One region of the Sodalis sp. RH24 genome, then DNA from elsewhere that is predicted to be linked to it. Evidence: predicted binding sites of a transcription regulator. Region 1 holds the regulator's gene; the other holds the start of a gene.
The links. Region 1 encodes PhoB, which activates phosphate uptake and scavenging genes when phosphate is short. Its sites were predicted from a motif close to CTGTCATAAAACTGNCNNAT; they were not measured.
Positions count from the first base shown of each region.

Region 2: a site for PhoB is predicted at 4,239-4,258, ahead of pstS (phosphate ABC transporter substrate-binding protein PstS). Genes of this name have one in related genera too.

Region 1 is NZ_CP178729.1:2,209,083-2,221,057, forward strand. Features, by position in the region: gene proY (proline-specific permease ProY) at 668-2,047, opposite strand; gene brnQ (branched-chain amino acid transport system II carrier protein) at 2,119-3,438, opposite strand; gene ACL2XG_RS10195 (cobalamin-independent methionine synthase II family protein) at 3,870-4,973, opposite strand; gene ACL2XG_RS10200 (PstS family phosphate ABC transporter substrate-binding protein) at 5,224-6,162, opposite strand; gene phoR (phosphate regulon sensor histidine kinase PhoR) at 6,159-7,496, opposite strand; gene phoB (phosphate response regulator transcription factor PhoB) at 7,521-8,210, opposite strand; gene sbcD (exonuclease subunit SbcD) at 8,422-9,735, shown strand; gene ACL2XG_RS10220 (AAA family ATPase) at 9,732-11,975, shown strand, end outside.
Region 2 is NZ_CP178729.1:3,553,256-3,565,230, reverse strand. Features, by position in the region: gene phoU (phosphate signaling complex protein PhoU) at 1-339, opposite strand, end outside; gene pstB (phosphate ABC transporter ATP-binding protein PstB) at 354-1,130, opposite strand; gene pstA (phosphate ABC transporter permease PstA) at 1,175-2,068, opposite strand; gene pstC (phosphate ABC transporter permease PstC) at 2,068-3,027, opposite strand; gene pstS (phosphate ABC transporter substrate-binding protein PstS) at 3,090-4,130, opposite strand; gene ACL2XG_RS16145 (anaerobic sulfatase maturase) at 4,287-5,519, opposite strand; gene ACL2XG_RS16140 (Crp/Fnr family transcriptional regulator) at 5,580-6,197, opposite strand; gene ACL2XG_RS16135 (sulfatase-like hydrolase/transferase) at 6,172-7,686, opposite strand; gene ACL2XG_RS16130 (solute:sodium symporter family transporter) at 7,683-9,374, opposite strand; gene glmS (glutamine--fructose-6-phosphate transaminase (isomerizing)) at 9,931-11,763, opposite strand.

The DNA of each region.
Region 1 (11,975 bases):
GCCATGGGGCGCTCGGTCGGGCGGGAATACCACGCCCGATTCGACCCCATTGGCACGGTCTCCCTTGAACACGTCTGCGTTGAGCGCGGTGTTGGCGGGCATACCATGCCATGGGGCGCTCGGTCGGGCGGGAATACCACGCCCGATTCGACCCCATTGGCACGGTCTCCCTTAACACGTCTGCTTTGAGCGCGGTGTTGGCGGGCATACCGTGCCATGGGGCGCTCGGTCGGGCGGGAACACCACGCCCGATTCGACCCCATTGGCACGCTCTCCCTTGAACACGACTGCTTTAAGCTCGGTGTTGGCGGGCATACCGTGCCATGGGGCGCTCGGTCGGGCGGGAACACCACGCCCGATTCGACCCCATCGGCACGGTCTCCCTTGAACACGCCTGCTTTAAGCTCGGTGTTGGCGGGCATACCGTGCCATGGGGCGCTCGTTCGGGCGGGCATACCGTGCCATGGGGCGCTCGGTCGGGCGGGAAAACCACGCCCGATTCGACCCCATTGGCACAGTCTCCCTTGAACACGTCTGCTTTAAGCTCGGTGTGGGCGGGCATACCATGCCATGGGGCGCTCGGTCGGGCGGGAATACCACGCCCGATTCGACCCCATTGGCACGGTCTCCCTTGAACACGTCTGCGTTGAGATCGGTGTGGGCGGGCCTAGCGGGCGGTTGCCAGGCGGCGGTTTTTATGGCGTTGCATCAGGGCGTAGCTGGCAAGAAGCAGCACAATCCAAATCCCGCCGACATATAACGAAATACGCGTCACCGGGAAATAGCCGATCAAGCCGATGATAAACAGCAGGAACAATACACCCGCCGCCGAGGTCAGCGCGCCGCCCGGCAGGGGGAATGCCAGCGCCTTGGCCTGCTGTGCGCCGAGTCTGCGCCGAAAGCCGATTTGCGAGCACAGGATCATGATCCACACCCAGACGGTGGCAAAGGTGGCCAGCGACGCGATCACCAGGAAAATATTTTCCGGCATGATGTAATTCAGGTAAACCGCCAGCAGCAGCGCGAACATCATCACCAGCACCGTGACCCAGGGGATGCCGTTACGCGATACGCGGGCGAACATCTTGGGCGCGTGTCCCTGGCCGGCCATGCCGTGCAGCATGCGCCCGACGCCGAACACGTCGCTGTTAATGGCCGACAGCGAGGCGGTCAGCACCACAAAATTCAGAATGCCGGCGGCGGTATGGATCCCCAGCTTCTGGAAAGTGAGCACAAAGGGGCTGCCTTCGGTGCCCACCTGATCCCAGGGATAGATGGACATGATGACGAACAGCGTGCCGACATAAAAGACCAGGATGCGCCAGGGCACGGAGTTGATTGCCTTAGGGATCGATTTTTCCGGTTCATTGGCTTCGCCCGCCGTGATGCCGATAATTTCAATGCCGCCATAAGCGAACATCACCATTTGCAGCGACAGGATCATGCCCATTATCCCATGGCTGAAAAAACCGCCGTTGGACCAGAGATTGTGGATACCGGTGGGCTGTCCGCCGTTGCCCAGCCCCCAGATAATGATGGCGAACCCGGCCACGATCATCAGGATGATGGTGGCCACCTTGAAGAACGAGAACCAGAATTCCATTTCGCCGAAGGCCTTGACATTGAGCAGGTTGATGGCGCCGATTATCAGTACCACGCTCAGCACCCAGACCCAGTGCGGCACCGACGGAAACCAGACGCCCATATAGATGCCGAAGGCGGTGACGTCGGCGATGGCGACGATGAGGATTTCAAAGCAGTAGGTCCAGCCGGTAATATAGCCGGCAAGCCCGCCAAGGTTATCCTGGGCGTAACGGGAGAAGGACCCGGCATGGGGACTGTGTACCGACATTTCGCCAAGTGCGCGCATGATGATATACGCCACCACGCCGCCAATCATATACGCCAGCAGTACGCTGGGGCCGGCCATTTTAATGGCGTCGGCGGAGCCGTAAAACAGCCCGGTGCCGATGGCGGAACCTAAGGCCATAAATCGGATATGGCGGGTGGTAAGACCCCGTTTTAATGCGGAGGGTTGTTGTTGCATGACCCATTTACCCTGTTTTTTCAGTCAAAAATAGCCGCGGGACGACCCGCGGTGAATAATGCGCGCAAAGGTTATAACCGGACGGTGGCCTTATGATGCGCGGCGTATTTATCATAGAACGCGACCAGGATACCGATGGTAAGCGTGGGCGGCAGCCAGGCCAGGCCTTGGGCCGACAGCGGCAGGTGCTGTATCCACGCGGGCAGCCAGACCTGGAATGACGAGAGCTTGACGGCATCGACGCAGCCGAAGACCAGGCTTATCAGCATCGCCGGCGCGATAATCCGGGTGCTGCTGCGCCACCAGCGCAGCGTGAAGCTGAGCAGGATAAGCACGATGCACGGCGGATAAATCGCGGTCAGCACCGGAATGGAGAATTGGATCAGATGGCTCAGCCCGAGGTTGGACACCAGCATGGAAAACAGACCGAGTATAAACACCAGCGTGCGGTAGGAGAGCGGCAGATGTTCGCTGAAAAACTCGGCGCAGGCGCAGGTCAGCCCCACCGCCGTCACCATGCAGGCGACGAAAATCAGGATGGCGAGAAAGCCGCTGCCCGCATTGCCAAAGGTATACTGGACGTAGGCGTGCAGGATTTCGGCGCCGTTTTGCGCCGACGGCAGCAGCACGCTGCTGCCCGAACCCAGTTTAAACAGCGTGATATAGACCGCCGTCAGCCCGACGCCGGCTATCAGCCCGGCCAGTATGGTGTAGCGGGTCAGCAGCGCGGCGTCGTTCACGCCGCGCGAGCGGGCCGCATTGACAATCACGATGCCGAATACCATGGCGCCCAGGGTATCCATGGTCAGGTAGCCGTTGACAAAACCGTTGGAGAACGGCATATGGGCATAAGCGTCGGTCGCCGGGATGGGATTGCCCGCCGGCCACAGCAGCGCGGCGATGCCCAGGACCGCCAGGGCAATCATTTTCAGCGGCGCCAGGATGTGCCCGACCGTATCCAATAAGCGGCCGGGATAGAGCGAGATGGCGATGACCAGCGCAAAATAGACCAGGCTGTAAAGAAACAGCGGCAGATCCCCCTGGCCGGTAAACGGCGCCAGCCCCACGGCGAAGGATACCGTCGCGGTGCGCGGCGTGGCGAACAGCGGCCCCACCGCCAGATAACATACCACGGCCAGCAGCAGTCCCGCTTTTCTGCCGATGGGGGAACTGAGGGCGTCAATGCCGCCCCCCACCCGGGCCAGGGCAATCACCGTCAGTACCGGCAGCCCAACCGCGCTAATCAGGAACCCCGCCGCGGCCCACCAGACATAAGGGCCCGACTGCAATCCCACCATCGGCGGGAAAATGATATTGCCCGCGCCGACAAACAAGGCGAAGGTCATAAAACCCAGGGCGAGGATATCTCTGATGCTTAAACGCTGGCTCATGGAATAATGTAATGCCTGTCTGGATGCGAAAAATAAGTAAAACCTATGACGACTCATGCCGGTTATGACATCACCAACAGCAGCGGGATATCTCGCGGGCCATGGCGTAATGGCCTGTTTGCCGGGACCGGAGCGCTAAAAGGGTGCAAAACGGCGTGAAGCATGCAATAACCGGCGCAATTTAAACGTTTAAAGCGCGGTAAGGCAATAGTTGAAGATAAAAGCAGAATGATAAGCCAAAAAAATACCCTAAAAGCAGTGAATACTTTCATAGCCTGGGTAATTTCTGCTACAAGATAGTTGAAGGGACGCGCTTTTAACTATAACAGAACGGCATGGATACCGGTGGCACCCCCGGGCCGCCCCTTAACCCGCGGCGACCATGCCCGCCCGCGGTATTTTGCCGCGGGCGGGATAGCCGGGCGCTGGCGTTACCAGGCGCGGCCCGCAACATCCAGCACCAGCCGCAGTTTGTCCCATTGCTGGGCTTCGGTCAGGCTATTGCCTTCTTCCGTCGAGGCGAAGCCGCACTGCGGGCTCAGGCACAGCTGGTCCAGGCTGATATAACGGGTGGCCTCGCGCAAGCGCGCCAGCACCGCCTCAGGATCTTCCAATTCACCGGTTTTGGAGGTGATAAGGCCCAGCACCGCCTGCTGGCGGCCGGGTTTGATAAACCGCAGCGGTTCAAAACCGCCGGCGCGCTCGGTGTCATATTCCAGGAAAAAGGCGTCGACCTTGACCTCGCCGAACAGGATAGGCGCCACCGGCTCATAACCGCCCTCGGAAATCCAGGTGGAGCGGAAATTGCCGCGGCAAACATGCAGGCTGACCACCAGATCGTCCGGTTTGCCCGCCAGCGCTTGATTGATCACATCCGCATAAATGCGCGCCAATTGCCGCGGATCCTCGCCGCGCTCGCGGATCTGGCGCTGCTGGTCCGTCGAGCACAGATAGGCCCACACGGTATCGTCAAGCTGCAGGTAACGGCAGCCGGCATCGTAAAAGGCGCGGATAGCGTCATGCCAGGCCTGGGCAAGATCGGCGAAATACGCCGCCAGATCAGGGTAGACGCCGGCGTCGATGGCGCCGCGCCCGCCGCGAAAATGCATCACGCTCGGGCTGGGTATGGTCATTTTAGCCACCGCATCGCCGGCCACGCTGCGCAGATAGCGGAAATCCGCCAGCATCGGATGCTGGCGGAACGCCACCTTGCCGGTGACCTTAATGCTGCGCGCCTTGGTCTGCACCCCGGAAAACTGGATACCCTGGTCGACGTCGTAGCCTTCCACCCCGTCCAGCCCCTCAAAAAAATCGAAATGCCACCAGGCGCGGCGAAACTCGCCGTCGGTGACCACCTGCAGCCCCAGACCGCGCTGCAGTTCCACCACCCGGCGGATCTCGGTATCCTCGACGGCACGCAGCTGCGCGGGAGTAATGGCCCCTTGCTGCAACTGCTTGCGGGCCTGCTTAATCGCCTCGGGGCGTAATAAGCTGCCCACCACATCAGCGCGAAAGGGAGGCGTATTTCTTTGCATGTTTGAACTCCGGCGTTATTTTGCCGGCCTGGACAAGGCCCGCAAGATAATAAGATTTAGTGAATAGTTCAGGATGTAAACATTCCCGGTGGGCAATAGTTTCCGTCGGTGACATATAGACATCCGGACGTCTATAATGCCCGCATCCATACTAGCACGCGGCGGCGCATCGCCATGGCGAAGAAAATTCACCCGTGTTGAACATTATTCATGATCACCCGCGGGCGACGGCCCACCCTGCCGACACACCTCATTGCAGCCCGATATCCCGGCGCGCCTGTAGCCTTATGGGTTCAGGCAAGGGCTGGTAGCCGCCCTGGCGGGCGAGGCTTTGGCCCTGGGGCGACAAAATACGGTCCATAAAGGCGGCGGTGACCGGCGCCAATGGGGTATCAGGGGGCTTATTCAGATAAATATAGAGATAGCGCACCAGCGGATAGTCGCCGTTAAGCAAGGCCGACTCGTCCGGCGTCACCTGGCGGCCGGCCTCGTCGGTTAACGGCAGGATCCGCACGCCGGCGGTATGAAACCCCATGCCGGCGTAACCAATGGCGTTGCGCGACGCGCTTACCGCCTGCGCCACCGAAGCCGACCCGGGCAGTTCATTGACCGATGCCAGCAGGTCACCGCCGCACAGCACGCGCTGGCGGAAAAAGCCATAGGTACCGGAGGCGGAATTGCGGCCATAGCGCAGCAGGGCCATATCGGCCCACCGCCCGGTTAGGCCGAGCTCCCCCCAGCGGGTGACGGCAGGGGCGTCGCCGCAGCTGCGGGTGATGGAAAAAATGGCGTCCAACTGGCGCAGGCGCAACCTGGGCAGGGGGTTATCCTGGTTGACTATAATCACCAGCGCATCCAAGGCCACCGGCACCGCCAGGGGCGGGTAGCCGTAATGGCGCTGGAACGCGGCGATTTCAGTCGCGTTCATCATGCGGCTCATCGGCCCGATTTGCGCCGTTCCCGCGGCCAGCGCCGTCGCCGCCGTCGCCGATCCGCCCGCCTGGATCTGCACGCCGACATCCGGATAGTCATGTCTGAAATCCGCCGCCCACAGGGCCATCATATTCGCCAGCGTATCGGAACCGCTGCTGGTGAGGCTACCCGACAGCACCGACAGCGGCCGCGCCGCCGCCGGCAGGGTCAACAGCAGGCAGAGCAGCCAGCCCAGGGTTTTTACAGCTTTTATCATCGGGATTTGACACGTGAAGGAGAAGTGGGGTTATTTTCGGCCAGGACGGGGAGGACAATCAACCGGTTGGGCAAGGTAAAAAAGAAGCGGGTACCCGCGCCCGGCTCGCTGATAACATCAAGATGGGCGTCATGATTGCCGAGCGCGTGCTTAACGATGGCAAGCCCAAGGCCGCTGCCGCCGGTCTGGCGCGAACGGGCTTTGTCAACCCGGTAAAAACGCTCGGTCAGGCGCGGTAAATGCTCCGGGGCGATGCCCGGCCCGTTATCGCTGACCTGAAACTGCGCGCCCTCAGCGGTACGCTGCCAGCACACCTCGATGCGGGTGCCCGGCGGCGTATGGATGACCGCATTGTATATCAGGTTCGACATCGCGCTGCGCAGCTGATCCTCATTGCCGCGCACCAGCAACTGTTCATTAACCCGGAACACGATCTCATGCCGTTCCTGGCTGAGCGCCCCGGCGCTTTGCTGCAGGCGCTTGAGAATGGCCGGAATATCGACGCGTTCATTGACCTCGCCCTGCGGCGCGGCCTCGATACGGGATAACACCAGCAACTGCTTGACCAGACGCTCCATGCGCTGCGTCTGATCCTGCATGGTGTGGATGGCCTTGGCGCGCATGGCTTCATCCATATCCTGGTCGTTCATCATTTCCAGATATCCCTGCAACACCGTCAGCGGCGTACGCAGTTCATGGCTGGCATTGGCGAAAAAGTTGCGCCTGGCGCCTTCCAGCTGGCGCATCTGGGTCACGTCGCGGGCCACCATTAACAGCTGGTCGTCGGTATAGGGCATCACGCGGAATTCAACGTAACGTTGCTTATTGAGCAGCAGGGTCAAGGGGCGCTCGAACGACTGGCCCTGGATATAGCTGTTGAATTCAGGATAGCGCAGCAGGTTAAGGATATGCTGGCCGTTGTCTTCCGGCCAGCGAAACCCGAGCAGCTGCTGCGCCAGGCCGTTGCACCAGAAAATATGGCCGTCGTCGGTCAACATCACCAGCGCATCAGGCAAGGTTTCCGCGCCGCTGCGAAAGCGTTTGAACAATGTCGCCAGTTCACGCCGCCGCCGCCGGTGGCGCAACTGCATCTGATGCAGGCCATAGAACAGCGGTTCCCAGCTTCCCCGCCCTTCCGGCGGCGTATGCCGGAGATCGACCCATAACCAGCGGGACAGCCGCAGTTGGTAATAATAGTTGCGCACCAGCGCGGCCAGCAGCGCCGCCACCAACAGCCAGGCCAGGTGGCCGACAAAAAGCGACAACAGCAGGGCCGGCAGGCAAAACAGCCCCAGTTCCAGCAAAATCTTACGCCAGGATAAACGTTCCAGCACCGGCAGAGCTCCCCTTATACCGCGCTAATAGCGCGCGGAAAAACGATAGCCGGTGCCGCGGACCGTCTGCACCATCCGATCGTGACCGCCGGTTTCCAGCGCTTTGCGCAGGCGGCGAATATGCACATCAACCGTCCGGTCCTCAACATACACATTAGTGCCCCAGACATGATTTAACAACTGTTCCCGGCTATATACCCGCTCGGGATGGGTCATGAAAAAGTGCAGCAGTTTAAATTCGGTCGGTCCCATCTCCAGGGCCAGTTCGTTGGAGGTTACCCGGTGCGACGACGGATCCAGGCTTAGGCCCTGCAGTTCAATCTTATCTTCCACCGCCATCGGCGAAATACGGCGCATCACCGCCTTGATCCTGGCCAGCAGCTCCTTGGGCGAGAACGGTTTGGTGATATAATCATCGGCGCCCACTTCCAGCCCCCGCACCCGGTCTTCCTCCTCGCCGCGCGCGGTCAGCATCATGACCGGAATATCGCGGGTCAATACCTCGCGTTTCATATGTTTGATAAATTGTATTCCCGAACCGCCTGGCAACATCCAGTCGAGCAATACCAGATCCGGATAAGGCTCCGCCATACGGCTGACCGCCGTGCCGTAGTCTTCGGCTTCGATGGGCTGGAAGCCATTCTGTTCAAGTACGAAGCACACCATTTCACGAATCGGCGCTTCGTCTTCCACGACTAATATGCGTTTTGCCATTTTTTCCTGCCATTAATCTCTGCGGTTAACGTGCCCGGGCATTATGCGTCACTTTTATGACAGATTTATTAAAATCAGCCCATCGTGCCAGAAGCATAGCGGATGGCGGTTTTTTTTCGTCCCGGGTTGCCAAATTAACAGCTTTACGTCGGCATCGCCCGGGGTAAGGTTTATACTCTCGCCCTGACTTTTGCACTCTGGCTGGAGCGTCATGCGGATCATTCACACTTCTGACTGGCACCTGGGTCAGTCGTTTTTCACCAAAAACCGCGCCCGGGAGCATCGCGCCTTCCTGCAATGGCTGGTGGCGCAGGTGGCAGAGCGGGATATCGACGCGGTGATCGTGGCCGGCGATATCTTTGATACCGGCACCCCGCCCAGCTATGCCCGCGAACTGTTCAACCGTTTCGTGGTGGCGTTGCAGCCGACCGGTTGCCAGCTGATCATACTGGCGGGCAATCATGACGCGGTGGCGACATTGAACGAATCCCGGGCGCTGCTGGCCTGCATGCATACCCGGGTTATCGCCGGCGGCGGGTTCGGCGCCCGGGACGATGACGACAACGCCGACGGCGACCGCGAAGACAGCGGCGGGCAACCGGTTTTTGTACTTAACGATCGTAGTGGAAAGCCGGGGGCGATACTGTGCGCCATCCCCTTTTTACGCCCGCGGGATGTGCTGACCAGCCGCGCCGGAGAATCGGGGGATGATAAACAGCGGGCGCTGATGGACGCCATCGCCGCACATTACCAGGCGCTATATGACCGGGCGCTGGCCCTGCGCGCCCGGTTGCCCGGCCGGCTGCCGATTATCGCCACCGGACACCTGACCACGGTGGGCGCCGCCACCACCGATTCGGTACGCGATATTTATATCGGCAGCCTGGACGCGTTTCCCGCCCAGCTGTTTCCTCCGGCGGATTATATCGCCCTCGGCCATATCCACCGCCCGCAGTGCGTGGGCGGACAGCAGCATATCCGCTATTGCGGTTCGCCCATCGCCTTGAGTTTTGATGAGACCGGGCAGCCCAAGCAGATCAATATAGTCAGTTTCGACGCCGGGGGCGTGGCGGACATTTCCCCGGTTTTGATCCCGGAGACCCAGGCCCTGCGCCTGATAAAAGGCGACCTGGCGGACATCGAGGCGCAGTTGCGCTCGTTTAGCGATTACCCGGGGCCCACGCCCGTCTGGCTGGATATCGAGGTGGTGACAGACGCCTGGCTGAATGATATCCAGCAGCGTATCCAGCAGTTGGCGGCCGATTTGCCGGTGGAAATCGTGCTGTTGCGCCGTAACCGCGAGCAGCGGCTGTCGGCACTGGCGCGCCGGCAACGGGAAACGCTGGTCGAACTGAGCGCCGGGGACGTGTTTGAGCGGCGCCTGGCGCTGATCCCCTCCCCCGCGCCGGAGAACCTGGACGCCATACGCTTGCTCTATCGCCAGGTAACGGCGGACGTACAGCAAGGCGCCGCGGCGGAAAACCCGCCGGCGCCGGATGCCGCAACCAAAGGAGACGCCCGGTGAAAATCCTGACGCTGCGGCTGAAAAACATCAATGCGCTCAGGGGCGAGTGGAAAATTGATTTTACTGCCGACCCCTTCGACCGCGCCAGCCTGTTTGCCATTACCGGTCCCACCGGCGCCGGCAAGACCACTATTCTTGACGCCATCTGCCTGGCGCTGTATCACCGCACGCCCCGCCTGGACGCGTTGCCCGGCCAGGAATTGATGACCCGGCTGACCGCCGAATCGCTGGCGGAAGTCGAGTTTTCGGTCAAGGGCGTGGGCTATCGCGCCTTCTGGAGCCAGCGCCGGGCGAAAAACAGCCCGCAGGGCAAACTGCAAAACGCCAGGGTCGAACTGGCGCGTTTGGCCGACGGCGCCATCCTGGCGGATAAAATCAGCGATAAGCTGCGCCTGACCACCGAACTGACCGGCCTGGATTTCGCGCGTTTTACCAAATCGGTGCTGCTGGCGCAGGGGGATTTCGCCGCATTTTTAAACGCCGATGCGAAAAATCGCGCCGAACTGCTGGAGGAACTGACCGGCACCGATATCTACGGCCGCATTTCCGCTGAAATTTTCGAACGCCATAAAACGGTGCGCGGGGAACTGGAGGCACTGCGTACGCGCGCCGCCGCCATCGAACTATTGAGCGAACCCCAACTGCGGGAACTTGACGCCGAGCTGGATAGCCTGCGCCTGGAGCAGGCCCGGCTGAACGCCGAACAATCGCAGTCGCAACAGCATCACGCCTGGCTGGAGCGGCAGCGCCAGTTGACCGGCGCCCTGGCGCAGGCACAGGCCCAGCGCCAGGCCGCGCAGGCGGCGGCGCAGGAAGCACAGGCGCCGCTGGCGCGACTGGCGCGCGGCGAACCGGCGGAATCCCTGCGCCCCCTGCTCGACGATCGGCAGCGCAGCGCCGTGGACCTGGAACGGGCTGAGCAGGAGCTCGCCCGCGCGTGCGCGCTGGAGCTGCAAAGTCAGCAGGCGCTACAACCGCTGCGGGAGCAGGCGGATACCGCCCGGCGGCGCTGGGAGCAGCACGCCCGGCATCAGTTGGCGCAACAGCAGTTGATAAACGACCATCTCGTGCCGCTGGACCAGAAAATCGCCGGGCTGGAACAACAGGCCGCGCAACAGGAGGAACAGCGGTTAGCCCAAACGGAACAGCAGCGGAAACGACAGGCGCTGCAGGCGCTGAAACAACAACAACATCAGGAGGCCGGGCAACAGGCGCAGCTTGTCGCCCGCTATCTGCTTGAGCATGCCGCCTGCCGGCAATGGGGCGGGCAGCTCCCCCTCTGGCGCGAGCTGTTTGCCCGCCGCCGGCGCGAACAGCGCGACATCGACGAACTGGCCCGGCAAGACGCGCAAATCATGCGGGAACTTGAACAACTCGATATTGCGCGCCAGAAGGAACTCAGCGCGTCGCAGGCCTGCCGGCAGCGGGTAATGACCTTCACGGCGCAGTTGGCGGAACGTCAGGGCCTGCACGATGAGCAGGAATCCCGGTTCCCGTTGGCCGCGCTGCGCGCCGACTGGCAACACAGCCAGCAGCAGCGCGGCCGGCGCGCCCTGATGTCGTCCCTGCTGCCGCAAATGGAGCGTGTAAGCCGCGATCTGGCGGCCAACCGCACGCGGGAAGATCAACTGCGGCGCGACTGCGACGATATTACCGCCGCGCTGGCGGCGCTGCGGCGCGCCGAGGCGGATAAGTCCGCCCTGCTGGACGAAATGACCGCGCGCCATCGCCTGGAAATGCATATCGTCTCGCTCGGGGAACTGCGCGGAGCGTTGCGACCGGGGGATCCCTGCCCCCTATGCGGCGCCACCGAGCATCCCGGCATCGCCCTATACCAGGACCTGCAGCCGCAACACACCGATCGGCGGCGGCAGGAACTGCTGCCGGAGGTGGAGCGGCTCAAGGCCGAAGTGGTGGCGGCGTTTACCCGTCTCGAGATGCTGCAGCAGGAGCAGCGCCAGGCGACGGCGCAACAGGTACGCCTGCAAGAGGAACTGGCGTTGCTGGACGACGCCTGGCGACAGGCCGCCGCCGGGCTGGATCTGGCGCCCGGCGAACACGCCGCCGCCTGGCTGGCTGAGCAGGACGCGCATGAGCAGGCATTGGCCCGGCAGTTGGAGGCGCGTGAACAGGACAACCAGGGGCTGCAGGCGGCCCGCGACGCCCTTGCCCAGGCCGACGGCGAATGGCAACGGCTCGACGCCCGTCTGGCGCTGAATGCCCAGCAGAAGGATGCGGTG
Region 2 (11,975 bases), 1.3 Mb from region 1:
CGCGGTACGGCAGATTTTATCCGCGCCGTCGCCGATACGCTCCAGTTCGGATATGGTTTTGATGATCGATATCACCAGGCGTAAATCGCTGGCGGTAGGCTGGCGCTTGGCAATAATACGCACACAGGCCTCATCAATGGCCACCTCCATCGCATTCACCTTGACGTCCCCGGCGATGACCCGTTTGGCCAATTCTTCATCCTGGCTGTGCATCGCGCTGATGGCGTCGGTAAGCTGTTGCTCCACCAGGCCGCCCATCGCCATCACCTGGGTGCGTATGTGTTCCAGTTCGGCGTTAAACTGGCCGGAAATATGCTTATTGAGATTCAGGTTTTCCATGATATATCCCGTTATTAACCATAGCGGCCAGTAATATAATCTTCGGTTTGTTTGTTCTTCGGTGCGGTGAAAATGCTATCCGTATCGTTGAATTCAATTAACTCGCCGAGATACATAAATGCCGTGTGATCGGAGCAACGCGCCGCCTGCTGCATATTATGCGTCACTATCACCACGGTATAATCCGCTTTCAATTCTGAAATCAGCTCTTCGATACGTCCGGTCGAGATCGGATCCAGGGCTGAACAGGGCTCATCGAGCAACAGCACATCGGGGCGAATGGCAATGCCGCGCGCGATACATAAACGCTGCTGCTGGCCGCCGGACAGGCTATAACCGCTCTGGTGCAATTTGTCCTTGGTTTCGTTCCACAGCGCCGCTTTGGTCAGCGACCACTGCACGCGCTCCTCCATCTCGCTGCGCGACAGTTTCTCAAACAGGCGCACGCCGAACGCGATATTGTCATAAATAGACATCGGAAAGGGGGTCGGCTTCTGGAACACCATGCCGACCCGGGCGCGCAGCAGGGAAACATCGCGCTTATCGGTGAGGATATTGTCCCCGTCCAGCAGGATCTCCCCTTCGGCGCGCTGCTCCGGATAAAGCTGGTACATTTTATTAAAGCAACGCAACAGCGTGGATTTACCGCAGCCGGACGGGCCGATAAAAGCCGTCACCTGGTTACGGGCAATGTCCAGGCTGATATTTTTCAGCGCATGAAATTTACCGTAATAAAAATTCAGATCGCGAACCTGTACTTTGCTGTCGTTGGCGTTGTTGATCCCGCTCATGCAACACTCTCTCTTTCGATCAAAGACGCGTCGGCGCCTGACGCTTAATAGGTTTTTTTGGCGAAAATAATCCGCGCGATAATGTTCAGCAACAGCACGCACAGGGTAATCAGCAGCACGCCGGCCCAGGCCAGCTGTTGCCATTCGGCAAACGGGCTCATGGCGAATTTGAAAATCGTCACCGGCAGGTTGGCGATGGGCTGCATGAGATCGGTACTCCAGAACTGGTTGGAGAGCGAGGTAAACAGCAGCGGCGCCGTTTCGCCGGCAATGCGCGCCACCGCCAGCAATACGCCGGTGATGATGCCGGAAACCGAGGCCTTAAGCGTGATGGCGGAAATCATTTTCCATTTCGGCGTACCCAACGCATAGGCAGCCTCACGCAGCGTATCGGGCACCAGCCGCATCATGTTTTCCGTGGTACGGATAACAATCGGCACCTGCAGCAGCGCCAGGGCGATCACCCCGGCCCAGCCGGAGAAATGCTCCATTTTCGCCACCACCAGCGTATAGACAAACAAACCGATAACGATGGACGGCGCGGACAGCAGGATATCGTTAATAAAACGGATCACTTCCGCCAGCGCGGACTTACGCCCGTATTCCGCCAGGTAAATCCCCGCCATGATGCCCAGGGGCGTGCCGAAAACAGTGGCCCAGAGAATCAGCAATCCGCTGCCGGCCAGGGCATTGGCCAGCCCTCCGCCGGCGGTATTGGGCGGCGGCGTCATTTCGGTAAACAACGCCAGCGACATACCGTCAAAACCCCGGCTTACCGTGGTCAGCAAGATCCAGCATAACCAGAACAGGCCGAAGGCCATGGTGATCATGGATAATAACAGCGCCAGACGGTTCTTCTGCCGCCGCCAGGACTGCATTTTACGCCGCGCTTCCATTTGTGGCGCGGTATGGGTCATTTGGTGCTCGACGGTCGCCATTATTTGACCCCCTCGTTTTTCGCCAGGCGCATTATCATGAATTTGGAGCAGGCCAGCACGATAAAGGTAATCACAAACAGGATTAACCCCAGCTCCATCAGCGCGGCGGTATGCAGACCCGCCTGGGCTTCGGCGAACTCATTGGCCAGCGCCGAGGTAATGCTGTTGCCCGGGCTAAACAGGGAAATGCTGTCCAGCTGGTTGGTATTGCCGATGATAAAGGTCACCGCCATGGTTTCGCCCAGCGCCCGTCCCAGGCCCAGCATCACGCCGCCGATCACGCCGTTTTTGGTGAAGGGCAGCACGATACGCCAGATCACTTCCCAGGTGGTGCAGCCGATACCGTAGGCCGACTCCTTCATCAACACCGGCGTTTGCTCAAACACATCGCGCATCACGGCGGCAATATACGGGATGATCATGATAGCCAGGATAATACCGGCGGCCAGGATGCCGATACCAAACGCCGGCCCCGAAAACAGGACGCCGATAAAAGGGATGGTCGACATCACATCGCCCAGGGGCTGTTGAAAATACTGGGCGAACAGGGGAGCAAAAACAAACAACCCCCACATGCCGTAGACAATGCTTGGGATGGCCGCCAACAGCTCAATGGCGACGCCAAGGGGACGCTTCAACCAGTTGGGGGCAAGCTCGGTAAGGAACAGGGCGATGCCGAAGCTGACCGGAACGGCAATCAGCAACGCGATAAAAGAGGTCACCAGGGTGCCGTAGATAGGAACCAGCGCGCCGAATTTTTCACCGGGCGGATCCCACTCCTTGGTCCACAGGAACGCGAAGCCGAACTTTTCCATGCTCGGCCACGAAGCGACAATCAGCGAAACGATAATTCCGCCCAACATCAATAAGGTAATCAATGCGGCCAACCTGACCAACGTACCGAATATCAGGTCGCCTTGTTTACCGGGGGCATGCCGTGCCGGCGTATTGTCAGCCATAGAGTACTCTTTTTGTTGGTTCGTAATCCCTTCCCGTAAGGGAAGGGACGAAACACAAGGACTTAGTAGAGCGCTTTACCGTTACTGTCTTTGATATTGGCCTTCCAGGCGGCGCGGATCTGTTCGACCACGTCCTTTGGCAAGGTGGCGTAGTCAAGGGCGTTAGCCTGGTCGGCACCCTTGTTGTAGGCCCAATCGAAGAATTTCAGGGTTTCGCGGCCCTGCTCAGGCTTGGTTTGGGTAGTATGCAACATAATAAACGTGGTGGAGGTGATCGGCCAGGCATTGTTGCCCTTCTGGTTAGTCAGATCCTGGGCAAAAGATTGCTGCCAGTTGACGCCTTTCGCCGCCGCGCTGAAGTTATCCTGCGTCGGCATTACCGGCTTGCCGTCGGCGGAAATCAGCTTGGTGTAGGCCAGGTTGTTCTGCTTAGCGTAGGCGTACTCCACATAACCGATGGAACCCGGCAAACGCTGGACAAAGGCGGCGATGCCGTCATTGCCCTTGCCGCCCAGTCCGACCGGCCAGTTAACCGTGGAACCGGCGCCGATTTTTTCTTTCCAGGTCGCATTCACCTTGGACAGATAGCTGGTGAAGACAAACGACGTGCCGGAACCATCGGCGCGGCGTACCACGGCGATATTCTGATCAGGCAGCTTCAGGCCCGGGTTCAGCTTGGTGATGGCCGGGTCGTTCCATTTTTTGATGTTGCCCAGGTAAATTTCACCCAGGGTATGGCCGTCCAGGGTCAGTTCGCCGCTTTTGATTCCCGGTACGTTGATGGCCAGCACCACGCCGCCAATCACGGTCGGAAATTGGAATAAACCTTCTTTCTTCAGGTCGCCATCGCTTAAAGGAGCATCGGACGCGCCGAAATCAACGGTATTGGCGATAATCTGTTTAATGCCGCCGGAAGAACCGATGCCCTGGTAGTTAACCTTTACGCCGGTTTCTTTTTGATAGGTATCAGCCCATTTAGCATAAACCGGGGCGGGGAATGTGCCGCCGGCACCTGTCAGGTTGGCGGCAGCGAACGAAGAAATACTCGCCAGGGCGAACGTAGCTGCTACAACACTGGCAACGGTGGTATGCATCAGTCTCATAATCCCTCCTGTGGGATATTTAAAATCGGCCCATGGCCGTTTTCTTCAATTATTATAATTGCTGCAGGAGGGAAAATAGGACAATTAGGTTACAGATACATGTCGGTAATATGACATTTTTATGACAACGGGATGGGTACCTATTTTAATGGCATATTAGCCTTTTTTTTCAATCCCCGCCTCCGCAATCCGATCAATATCGCGCATAATGCCGGCGGCCGGCCGATGGCGCGCCAGTTCGCCGGCCATATACGCCATATAGGGCGCGATATGGGAAAAAATAGCTTTATAGCCGGCGCAAAGATGATTATGCCACTGGCCCCCGATGCGGTGAATACGGTGCTTAGGACAGCCGCCGTGACAGGCAAACCGATAGTCGCATGACAAACACGGCGTCGCCACATTGGCTTTTAGCTGGCCGAACTGGCGCTGTTTTTTCCCACCGGCCATGGCGGCCAGGTTCCCTGTCATCAGGTTGCCCAGTCTATGCTCAGGGTAGACGAAATGATCGCAGCTATAGATATCGCCGTTCTGCTCGACGATCAGGCCCTGGCCGCAGGTGGGCTGCATCACGCACAGGCTTGGCATCACGCCGCACCAGGCGGCCAGCGCATTATCGAATAGCTGCACAAACACCCTGCCGACATCATGCCGTACCCAGTAGTCAAACAGGGTATTGATAAACGTGCCGTAGGCTTCGCCGCTCACCGACCATGGCGTCAGCGTTTTATCCGCCGTCGACCGGGGATAAATCAAGTCCCCCCGCGCGGCTCCGGACAACCTTTGTTCCACGGCCGGGATAAATTGCACATACTGCGCGCCCAGCTCTTGCGTGATAAAAAGATATATTTCCAGCGGCGCCTGGGCGGTTTTATCGTTCACCACGCTCAATACATTGTAATCTATATGATATTCCTTAAATATCCGGATGGCGTTGATCACGCTGTCAAATACCGGCCGGCCGCTGGCGGTATGGCGATAATGATTATGCAGCCTGGCGGTGCCGTCCACGGAAATACCCAGCAGGAAATGATTATCGGCAAGAAAACGGCCCCATTGATCGTTTATCAATACGCCGTTGGTTTGCATGCTGTTGGTAATCCTTTTTCCCCGGGCGTAACGCTGCTGATAGCGCAGCGCGGCGGCATAAAAGTCAATTCCGGCCAGGGTCGGCTCGCCGCCCTGCCAGGCAAACATGACCTCGTCGCCAGCGCTGGCGTCAATATACTGCTTAATAAATTCCCTGAGCACATCGTCGGCCATATGCTTCGACGCCGATGCTCCGGCGGGTAACAGGGTATTTTTTTTGTCCACATAAAAACAATAATCGCAGTGAATATTGCATTGATAACTGGTGGGTTTCGCCATCAGGGAAAACGGGCGTTTCATAACCGCGACTCCAAACAATATTGCGCGTCAAATACCATGCCGCACCGGCAGCGGCGGCAGTTAACCGGTAAATTCATCCGGCAACAGTCCCTGTAGCTTGAGCTCACTGCCATGGCGGATAGCGGTTTCCGTTTCGCAACCCGCGTATTCGGCAATTTCACGCCAGGTCCATTCATAGCCCGGCCATTGCCGGTATAAATAGTGAATGCCCAGTAATACCCGTTGCTGGGATTTATCGTAGGCCATGCTGGCCAGCCTTTTTTCCGCCTCGCCCAGATCACGCGCCAGCCGCATGAACAAATAGACATTCAGGCGCGGATAGCGGCATAAAAACCGCTGCGGCTGATAGGGGGTAATGCGCGTTACCGTAGCGGTGCGCTGCACGCGCGAGGAACAGTGGTAAAACGTATTACCGAACAGGCTGCGGTAGCCGAAAAAATCACCGGGGCCGAACAGGCGGATCAGGCACACCTTACCGTTCTCCAGCATATGGTACAGCCCCACCAACCCACTGTGCAGGTAATAAAAAGAGAGGGCCTCATCCTCCTGGGGATAAATGCGCGTTTGCTTCGGCAACTGATCCAGCCGGGTAAACATGGCGTGTTCGCTGCCGGACAATTCTGCGAATACGGCGCGGCCCTCGTCCCCATCCTCAGAATTTTTGTCTTTTTTCCTCAATTTTTACTCCCTTGGTCGGCAGGCCGGTATCGTAATCCCTGACCACCGGCGAGACGTAATCATCCGGTTTAGGACGAAACGCGCCCAGCCATTGCTCATGCCTGTCGGGCCGCCACGGGCGCATGGCCCAGCGATAGCTGCGAAACGGATCGCGAATACTATCCATATAGTCTAATAAGCTATCATGCAATGCATTACGCCGTTCCGCATAGTCGTCCCGGCCAATCAGGTTTATCAGTTCCTCGGGATCGTTGCGCCGGTCATAGAGTTCATCATCGTCAAACAGATTAATCACCAGTTTTAAATCATTGGTGACCCAGGCGCGCATCGGGATAAAACCGCCGAAGCTGTCATGTTCTATTTCATAACGGTTAAATTCCACCATGACCGACCGCTCCCGTTCCCGCTCCGCCGACGACAGCATAGGCAGCAGGCTTTCGCCGTGCAGCGACGGCGGCACCGGGATACCGGCAATCGATAATAACGTCGGCAACAGGTCGATATGGCTCACCGGTGTATCAATCTCCCGCGCCGGCAGGCCGGGCCCGTGGATGATAAAGGGAATGCGGCAGATGTCGTCATAGCCTGCCGAGCCTTTGCTGATAAGTTGATGCGCTCCCATCATTTCACCGTGATCGGAGGTATACACTATCCAGGTATTTTCCCATTCGTCGGGGGTAAGGTGGTTCAGCACGCGTCCTATCTGGTCGTCGACAAAATCATTGCAGGCAAAATAAATCGGATGATGATAGGTGGCGCCATCCGTTACCGGCGACGGCATCGCCCTGGCCCACAAACGCTGGTGCATCGGTTTATCGCTGAGATCATCGGTTCCTTTTGCGCCCAGCGGGTAATGGAAATCGGCAAAACGGTCGAGATAACGCGGCGGGCAGGTAAAGGGATGATGCGGCTCATCGTAAGAAAGCACCAGCAGGAACGGTTTCTCGCGCCGCAGGCGCTGCTTATCGATAAAATGTATCGCGCGCTGGCTGATGCGATAGCCCCAGGTAAATTCATCATCAATCTGATGTTGTTCAAGTTCTTCCTTTGAATTCAGCTCGTTGCGCCATAAGCTGATTTTTTCTTCCGGCAGGTCATGCAGGTAATTAGCGCCATCGTACCAATATTCCGCCGCCCATTCCGGCGGACAGATGCCGGTGCCGAAATAGTCGTGGCCATCAAGATGCCATTTACCGATATAGGCGGTTTGCCAGCCGGCATCCTGAAAATAGTTGCCCAGGGTGCGCATATTCTTACCCGGCGCCAGATTATTGGTCCAGGGACCGCTTTGGTTGGAATACAGGCCGGTGAACAGGCCCGCGCGCGCCGGGGTGCACAGCGGCGCGGTGGTAAATGCCGAATTGAATTTGGCCCCGCGCCCGGCCAGCGCATCGATATGCTCGGTATGCAGGGGAAGGCCGGTATAGCACCCGACCATATTGGTGGCCTGCGTATCGGTCATGATAAAAATAATATTAGGTTGCATCAGGCGATTTCCTCCCTGGTTTTGGTTTTTCTCAAACCGGCGAATATCAGCCAGCCGGAAATGGCGACAACGGTTATGCCCGCGATCCAGCATAACCAGAGGCTGTGCCAGCCGCCGAAGCGGGCGAGAAAGGCATAAATAAATATCATCGCCGCAATAACGCCGACGGAGGCGATTTTTACCGACCGCCACGGCGACATATCCACCGCCAGGGAATCATGGAAGACAAACGGGGTGGCGCGCGGCGCAAGTTTACCGATAACCAGCATCACCAACGCGTTCAGGCAAAACGTTATCGCCAGCACATACAGGAAATGAATAGGGAAATGGAAAACGTAATTGATCAGGATATAGCTGACGATACCTAACAGCAGCGCCAGCTTGGCCGCCATGGCCGGGATACGCGGGAAAAAGAACCCCATGATGATAATGGTGACCAGGGGAACGTTGTACACCCCGTTAAGCTGCTTCATCCAGCTGTATAATCCTTCGGGGGCATTGGCAATGCCGGGGGCCACCACCACCGACACCAGCGCCAGGATCAGGGCGAAATAACGCCCCACCAACACCTGTTTCTTGGACGTGGCGTCAGGATTGATAATACGGCTGTAGATACCCATGCTGAATAAGGTGCTGGCGCTGTTTAAAAACCCGTTGAACACGCTGATAATGGCGCCGAACAGCACGGCGCCGAAAAAACCGACCAGGGGCGCGGGCAGGATCTGGTTGACCAGCACCGGGTAGGCCATATCCGCCTTGGGCAGCCCTTGATACAGGTGATAGGCGATAACGCCGGGCAGGACCAGGATTATCGGGTCGAGCATTTTCAGCAGCGCCGTCAGCAGCGCGCCTTTTTGCCCTTCGGCCAGGTTCTTGGCGGCCAGGGTACGCTGGACGATGCCCTGGTTGGTACACCAGTAAAAGGTATTCACCAGCACCAGGCCGGTCAAGGCGGCGCCGATGGGCACCGGGTCATGGGCGCCACCGATGGAGTTGAGGCGCTCGGCATGATCCGCCGTCAGTGTATTCAGGCCGGCGATAACACTGCCGCCGCCAAGCGCCATCAGCCCGAAAAACGGCACCATCAGCCCGCCAATCACCAGGCCGATGCCATTGACGACATCGGCGACGGCAATCGCGCGCAGTCCGCCGATAACCGCGTACAGGGTGCCTATCACGCCAAGGGCTATCACCATGACTATCGTCGCGCTGCCCTGGCTCAGCCCGGTAAGGTCGCTGAAATGAAACAGGCTGTTGAGCGCCAGCGAGCCGGAATAGAGTACTATGGGCAGAAAACAGACGCCGGTGGCGATTAAAAAACAGCAGTCCACCATAATACGCGTGGTTTTGTCGTAGCGTTCTTCGATAAAATCCGGAATGGTAATAATGCCCCGCTGCAAATAACGCGGTAAAAACACCAGCGCCAGCAGGACCAGGGGAATAGCTGAAATCACCTCCCATGCCATCACCGACATGCCGAATTTATAGGCCTGTCCGCTCAGGCCGACCAATTGTTCCGTTGAAAGATTGGTCAGCATCAGCGATGCGGCAATTATTGGCGCTTTAAGGGAACGACCGGCCAGGAAATAGCCCTGCTGGGTATGGGTATCGTTTTTCCTTACTTTCCACCAGGTAACAATAGCGACAAGGCACGTAAAAAATACAAAAGAAAATATCTGTAGGCTATTCATAAATCGCACCTTTTAGTTATAAAAATATCAGCATAGATGTGACCCTTCCAATAAAATCAGAATAGTGGGCGGTCGATTAATGAGAGAAATACGCAGCTTAAGCCGTTACGATTATTCCGTTCGGTACAGGCAAGCGGCGAGCGGAACCATGCCGCACGTCAGGCGGCATTTCCCGCGGTAAAAACCCAGGAGAAAGTCGTCGCAGGCCAGACAAGCCGGTAATAGTGTATTGTTGACATGACAGATGTTTTACACTTTTCAGCACCCTATTTTTATGACCGTTGTCATAAGCCGGCATGACCCCGCTCACATAATCATTATTGTTATATTCCGGGTGGGAACAAGAAGTTTCTCGTAAATAACCATGCGTAAATTAATTAAGCTTATTTGAATTACGCATTTGCAATATCAATATAAGGAAAAGGATTTATTGGGGTGTGATCGGGCAAAAAAAAATCCGCTGGGGCTTTGCCATCCCCACCGGATCCGATTAACGCTGTGTCGGTTTTTGCGATCACTTTGCAAGCGGCGGCTTAGGTGCCGCCGCAGACGCGGGTTACTCCACCGTCACCGATTTTGCCAGATTACGCGGCTGGTCGACATCGGTGCCTTTGATCAGCGCAATATGATACGCCAGCAGCTGCAACGGCACCGTGTAGAATATCGGCGCCACAATCTCTTCTACGTGCGGCAGCGGGATGATTTTCATATTTTCGCTGTCGGTAAAACCGGCGTTCTCTTCGGCAAAGACATATAACAGGCCGCCGCGGGCGCGCACTTCCTCAATGTTCGACTTGAGTTTTTCCAGCAATTCATTATTGGGGGCAATAACGATTACCGGCATATCGGCGTCGATCAGCGCCAGCGGGCCGTGTTTCAGCTCGCCCGCCGCATAGGCTTCGGCGTGGATATACGAAATTTCCTTGAGCTTCAGCGCGCCTTCCATGGCGATGGGGTAAAGCTCGCCGCGCCCGAGAAACAGGGCGTGATGTTTATCAGAGAACCCTTCCGCCAGCTGTTCAATCGGCTTATCCAGCGCCAGCATTTGCTCGATACGGGCCGGCAGGGCCTGCAGCGCATGCACAATCTGCTGCTCGACCTGGCTATCCATGCCCTTCAGGCGGCCCAGGCGCGCCACCAGCATCAGCAATACCGTTAACTGGGTGGTGAAGGCCTTGGTGGAAGCCACGCCGATTTCCGTCCCGGCGCGGGTCATCAGCGCCAGATCGGATTCGCGCACCAGCGAGGAGCCGGCCACGTTACACACCGCCAGCGAGCCGAGGTAGCCCAGGGTTTTGGTCAGGCGCAGGGCCGCCAGGGTATCGGCGGTTTCGCCGGATTGCGACAGGGTAATGATCAGGCTGCCCGGCCGCACGGCGGATTTGCGATAGCGGAACTCGGAGGCGATTTCCACATCGCAGGGCACGCCGGCCAGCGCCTCGAACCAGTATTTCGATACCATGGCCGAATGGTACGAGGTGCCGCAGGCGATGATTTGCACATGCTGTACCTGCTCCAGCAAACGATCGCCGGCCTCGCCCAGTTCGGATAACGTGATCTGGCCGTGTAAAAAACGGCCCGCCAGGGTGTTTTTAATCGCCTGCGGCTGTTCAAAAATCTCTTTTTGCATGTAGTGGCGATAGATGCCCTTATCGCCGGCGTCGTATTTTACCTGGGACTCAATCTCCGCCCGTTGCACCGGGTTGCCGCGCGTATCCCATACGCGCACCGTGCGGCGGGTAATTTCGGCGATATCGCCCTCTTCCAGGAACATAAACCGGCGGGTGACCGGCAGCAGCGCCAGCTGATCGGACGCCAGGAAGTTTTCGCCCACGCCCAGGCCAATCACCAGCGGACTACCGGATCGCGCCGCCACCAGCACGCTTGGGTCCTTGCTGTCCATGATAACTGTGCCATAGGCGCCGCGCAGCTGCGGGATCACGCGCAGGATCACTTCAGCCAGCGTGCCGCCGCCCTGGCGCTGTTCCCAATGCACCAGGTGGGCGATAACCTCGGTATCGGTTTCGGACGCGAATACATAGCCGCGCTCCACCAGCAGTTTACGCAGCGGTTCATGGTTTTCAATGATACCGTTATGCACCACCACGATATGCCCGGAGACATGGGGATGGGCATTATTTTCCGAGGGTTCCCCGTGGGTGGCCCAACGGGTATGGGCGATGCCCGTGCCGCCGGTCAGCGGATGCTCCGCCGCCGCCTGCGACAACGCGGCAACCTTGCCGACCCGGCGCAGCCGTTGCAAATGCCCCTCGTTATCCACCACCGCCAGGCCGGCGGAATCATACCCACGATACTCTAGCCGGCGTAATCCCTCTAACAGGATTTCGGCAATATCACGCTGCGCAACCGCGCCTACTATTCCACACATCAGTGTTATTCCTAAATGAACGGCATGCTCCGCCGTATCGATGTCTTTGACCTGACAGAGACCGGTTTTTCCGGTTTCCCCGAGCCTGTAGAACTGGGGATTATTATGTTTTGTCAGCCACTCTCGTGAAAATGGCTGACAAAACCATGATAACGGGCATGATGGGCAAGATGGTAAAGACGCCCTATCTCTCTTCCCGGCGCCAGGCTTTA